DNA from 2 places in the Enterococcus sp. DIV0210g genome. Region 1 is predicted to be linked to the other one. Evidence: a T-box and tRNA genes for the amino acid it is inferred to sense, from the RefSeq annotation. Region 1 holds a T-box; the other holds one or more tRNA genes.
What was found. A T-box is a leader RNA that pairs with one kind of tRNA and senses whether it is charged. The one in region 1 lies ahead of IGI64_RS03525 (valine--tRNA ligase), so its partner is inferred to be a tRNA-Val.
Positions count from the first base shown of each region.

Region 2: it has a tRNA-Val gene. The T-box ahead of IGI64_RS03525 (valine--tRNA ligase) is inferred to sense a tRNA for this amino acid. The anticodon was not compared.

Region 1 is NZ_CP187903.1:713,359-715,816, forward strand. Features, by position in the region: gene IGI64_RS03515 (hypothetical protein) at 1-185, shown strand, start outside; gene IGI64_RS03520 (hypothetical protein) at 236-508, shown strand; T-box leader at 586-809, shown strand; gene IGI64_RS03525 (valine--tRNA ligase) at 859-2,458, shown strand, end outside.
Region 2 is NZ_CP187903.1:1,653,829-1,656,286, reverse strand. Features, by position in the region: rRNA gene IGI64_RS08075 (23S ribosomal RNA) at 1-554, shown strand, start outside; rRNA gene rrf (5S ribosomal RNA) at 632-747, shown strand; tRNA gene IGI64_RS08065 (tRNA-Asn) at 757-830, shown strand; tRNA gene IGI64_RS08060 (tRNA-Ser) at 876-964, shown strand; tRNA gene IGI64_RS08055 (tRNA-Glu) at 978-1,049, shown strand; tRNA gene IGI64_RS08050 (tRNA-Val) at 1,066-1,138, shown strand; tRNA gene IGI64_RS08045 (tRNA-Asp) at 1,148-1,220, shown strand; tRNA gene IGI64_RS08040 (tRNA-Phe) at 1,261-1,336, shown strand; tRNA gene IGI64_RS08035 (tRNA-Tyr) at 1,338-1,418, shown strand; tRNA gene IGI64_RS08030 (tRNA-Trp) at 1,425-1,498, shown strand; tRNA gene IGI64_RS08025 (tRNA-His) at 1,501-1,573, shown strand; tRNA gene IGI64_RS08020 (tRNA-Gln) at 1,587-1,658, shown strand; tRNA gene IGI64_RS08015 (tRNA-Cys) at 1,691-1,761, shown strand; tRNA gene IGI64_RS08010 (tRNA-Leu) at 1,785-1,869, shown strand; tRNA gene IGI64_RS08005 (tRNA-His) at 1,931-2,003, shown strand; tRNA gene IGI64_RS08000 (tRNA-Gln) at 2,020-2,091, shown strand; tRNA gene IGI64_RS07995 (tRNA-Leu) at 2,110-2,194, shown strand; gene IGI64_RS07990 (PhoH family protein) at 2,449-2,458, shown strand, end outside.

The DNA of each region.
Region 1 (2,458 bases):
TCCGTCATTGGATGAAACAAAATCCTGCATTAAAAGAAGTTTTTTATGAATGTCAAAAACGAGTACCATTTAACGAATTTAGTACGTGGAATAATAGTAAAGAAAACGAGCAAGTGAAGCCGAATATAAGAGATTTATTTGATTGCGAAAGAAGTGAATGTAGACGCTGCGATAGAGTTGGATGAGATGTACGGATGTGGTATATGCATTATTAAAAGACTCAGCAGGTGTGTATATGAATCTGCAAACTGAGTATGTAGGGGATTTTAATGAGGCAGGAAACCAAAATCGAAAAAGAGCTCAAAAGGTAATGAACAGGTATGAAAGTTTAAAAGAATATAATACAAGGCAAGAAAAGAGAACAGACACTGTGCCGAAGACGAACCCAACAGTAGTTGCTTTTGACACGCTTAAAGGACAAGGGATGAAAGAAGCATCAGTAAATAATCAACAGAAAAAGAGAAATGAATCAATTGTTCAAGAGAAAAAGAAAGCATTTGAAAAATAACTAATGATAAAAAAACAATCTGCCAGTTTCTTTAACCGACCTTTTATTGACTTTGAAAAAAAAGCATTGTAGAATGAGACAAGACGTTGAACAAGAGGAGTAGCTAGCGAATGTTTCTAGAGAGAAAGCGGATAGGTGGAACGCTTTTAACGGCAGCTGGTGAAGGTAGCTTGGGAGTTTTTATCTTGAAGGCTTAATGTAGAGATAAACGAGTCGTGACCGTTAACTCACGCTTAAAGCGGCAGTAGTTCTCATTTTTCTACTGCAAATTAGGTGGTACCGCGTAATTTACGTCCTAAAATACGAAAGTATTTTAGGACTTTTTTTAGTTATAAAGGAGGAAAACAGATATGACGGAAGAAATGTCAACCAAATACAATCCGCAAGAAGTAGAAGCGGGCCGTTATCATGAATGGCTTGAAAAAGATCTCTTCAAACCAAGCGGCGATCAAGAAGCAAAACCTTATTCAATCGTAATCCCGCCGCCAAATGTTACAGGAAAACTGCATTTAGGACATGCATGGGATACAACACTGCAAGATATGATCATTCGCCAAAAAAGAATGCAAGGTTTCGATACGTTGTGGCTGCCTGGAATGGACCACGCGGGTATCGCAACACAAGCAAAAGTAGAAGAAAAACTTCGTCAACAAGGCATTTCACGTTATGATCTTGGCCGTGAAAAATTCATCGACCAAGTATGGGACTGGAAAGAAGAATACGCTGGACATATCCGCGAACAATGGTCAAAACTAGGATTATCTCTTGATTACAGTAGAGAACGTTTTACTTTAGATGACGGTTTATCCGAAGCAGTTCGCAAAGTATTTGTGACATTGTATGAAAAAGAATTAATCTATCGCGGCGAATATATCATCAACTGGGACCCTCAAGCACGTACTGCATTATCAGATATCGAAGTAATCCACAAAGATATCGAAGGTGCATTTTATCATATGAGCTATGAATTAGCTGATGGTTCAGGTGTCGTAGAAATCGCAACAACACGTCCTGAAACCATGTTGGGAGATACAGCTGTAGCCGTTCACCCAGACGACGAACGTTATCAAGCTTTGATTGGTAAAAAAGTGATCTTGCCTTTGATGGATAAAGAAATCCCAATCATCGCTGACACATATGTTGATATGGAATTTGGAACGGGTGTCGTAAAAATCACTCCTGCCCATGATCCAAATGACTTCGAGGTTGGTAATCGTCATGACTTGCCTCGCATCAATGTAATGAATGAAGACGGATCAATGAACGATCTTGCAGGAAAATATGCAGGAATGGATCGTTTTGAAGCCCGTAAAGCAATCGTTGCTGATTTGAAAGAAATCGGACGCTTGATCAAAATCGAAAAAATGACCCACAGCGTTGGCCATTCTGAACGTACAGGTGTTGTCGTAGAACCACGCCTTTCTACACAATGGTTCGTTAAAATGGAACCTTTAGCAAAACAAGCGATGGATAATCAAGACACACCAGATGCTGTAGAATTTTATCCTCCTCGTTTCAATCAAACATTCTTACGCTGGATGGATAACGTCCATGACTGGGTTATTTCTCGCCAATTATGGTGGGGACATCAGATTCCAGCATGGTATCACAAAGAAACTGGCAAAATGTACGTAGGTATGGAAGCGCCAGAAGACAGCGACAACTGGGTACAAGATCCAGATGTTTTGGATACTTGGTTCAGTTCTGCTTTGTGGCCATTTTCAACAATGGGCTGGCCTGATACAGATAGTGAAGATTTCAAACGCTACTTCCCAACAAGTACATTGGTAACAGGATATGACATCATTTTCTTCTGGGTTAGCCGAATGATTTTCCAAAGTTTGGAATTTACAGGGGAACGTCCTTTTGAAAACGTCTTGATCCATGGATTGATCCGTGATGAACAAGGAAGAAAAATGAGTAAATCTCTTGGAAACGGGATCGACCCGA
Region 2 (2,458 bases), 940 kb from region 1:
CTGCGAGACCAACAAGTCGAGCAGGGACGAAAGTCGGGCTTAGTGATCCGGTGGTTCCGCATGGAAGGGCCATCGCTCAACGGATAAAAGCTACCCTGGGGATAACAGGCTTATCTCCCCCAAGAGTCCACATCGACGGGGAGGTTTGGCACCTCGATGTCGGCTCGTCGCATCCTGGGGCTGTAGTCGGTCCCAAGGGTTGGGCTGTTCGCCCATTAAAGCGGCACGCGAGCTGGGTTCAGAACGTCGTGAGACAGTTCGGTCCCTATCCGTCGCGGGCGTTGGAAATTTGAGAGGAGCTGTCCTTAGTACGAGAGGACCGGGATGGACTTACCGCTGGTGTACCAGTTGTTCTGCCAAGGGCATTGCTGGGTAGCTATGTAGGGAAGGGATAAACGCTGAAAGCATCTAAGTGTGAAGCCCACCTCAAGATGAGATTTCCCATTTCTTTAAGAAAGTAAGATCCCTGAGAGATGATCAGGTAGATAGGTCAGGAGTGGAAGTACAGTGATGTATGGAGCGGACTGATACTAATCGATCGAGGACTTAACCAAAATGAAAAACTCGGTAAGAGTTTTTACTTCAAATCCAGTTTTGAGTGAGGGAATTCATTCATATAGACAACCACTAGTGTGGTGGCGATAGCAAGAAGGATACACCTGTAACCATGCCGAACACAGAAGTTAAGCTTCTTAGCGCCGATTGTAGTGAGGGGTTGCCCCTTGTGAGAGTAGGACGTCGCCATGCTGGTAACATTCCGGCATAGCTCAGTTGGTAGTAGCGCATGACTGTTAATCATGATGTCGTAGGTTCGAGTCCTACTGCCGGAGTTCTCATATAAAAGTGAGAAAAGAGTAATGAGCTTCTTTTTCTCTGGAGAGTTGTCCGAGAGGCCGAAGGAGCATGATTGGAAATCATGTAGATGGTTAACACTGTCTCAAGGGTTCGAATCCCTTACTCTCCGTAACAACTTAACTGGCCCGTTGGTCAAGCGGTTAAGACACCGCCCTTTCACGGCGGTAACACGGGTTCGAATCCCGTACGGGTCATTAATTGAATAAAACTGGAGGTTTAGCTCAGCTGGGAGAGCATCTGCCTTACAAGCAGAGGGTCAGCGGTTCGATCCCGTTAACCTCCATAATGATTTGGTTCCGTGGTGTAGGGGTTAACATGCCTGCCTGTCACGCAGGAGATCGCGGGTTCGATTCCCGTCGGAACCGTCATTTATATTCAATTATGATAATATAATATTTCTATATTGGCGCGGTAGCTCAGTTGGTAGAGCAACGGATTGAAGCTCCGTGTGTCGGCAGTTCGATTCTGTCCCGCGCCACCATGGAGGAGTAGCGAAGTGGCTAAACGCGACGGACTGTAAATCCGTTCCTTAGGGTTCAGTGGTTCGAATCCACTCTCCTCCATTTAATAGGGGCATAGTTTAAAGGTAGAACAGCGGTCTCCAAAACCGTTAGTGTGGGTTCAATTCCTGCTGCCCCTGCCATGGCGACCGTGGCGAAGTGGTTAACGCACCGGATTGTGGCTCCGGCACTCGTGGGTTCGATTCCCATCGGTCGCCCTTTAGTTTTTATTGGGGTATAGCCAAGCGGTAAGGCAAGGGACTTTGACTCCCTCATGCGTTGGTTCGAATCCAGCTACCCCAGTTTCTATAATTTTATAGAATGTTTTAAATAGTGGCGGTATAGCCAAGTGGTAAGGCAGAGGTCTGCAAAACCTTCATCACCGGTTCAAATCCGGTTACCGCCTTAGTACTAATATAACCTTAACATGCCGGCGTGGCGGAATTGGCAGACGCGCTGGACTCAAAATCCAGTGCCCGTTGAGGGCGTGCCGGTTCGACCCCGGCCGCCGGTATTAAATAAGATGAATTCATCTTATTTTTTTATTGAGTATGATTAGGTTGATTAGTATTATGGCGACCGTGGCGAAGTGGTTAACGCACCGGATTGTGGCTCCGGCACTCGTGGGTTCGATTCCCATCGGTCGCCCTTCAGTTTTTATTATTGGGGTATAGCCAAGCGGTAAGGCAAGGGACTTTGACTCCCTCATGCGTTGGTTCGAATCCAGCTACCCCAGTTTCCAAATAATTTTTATGCCGGCGTGGCGGAATTGGCAGACGCGCTGGACTCAAAATCCAGTGCCCGTTAAGGGCGTGCCGGTTCGACCCCGGCCGCCGGTATCATATTATTGAAGTATCAATCTTAACAGATTGATACTTTTTTAGTTTTATGTATATTTCAAGGAAAGTATTTGTTTCCTTACTGAATGGTCAAATACCGTAATAAAGAGCTGAAAAAAGCAGCAAACAAAACGACAAAAAATACAGCGGATCTCAAATCAGCCGTATTTTTTGTCTCTTTTTTTATTTGCTATATAGTTTCGTTCGTATATGGTAAAATAAGAAAGTATTCTGAATAAAGGAGATGTCTATATTTGACAGAAG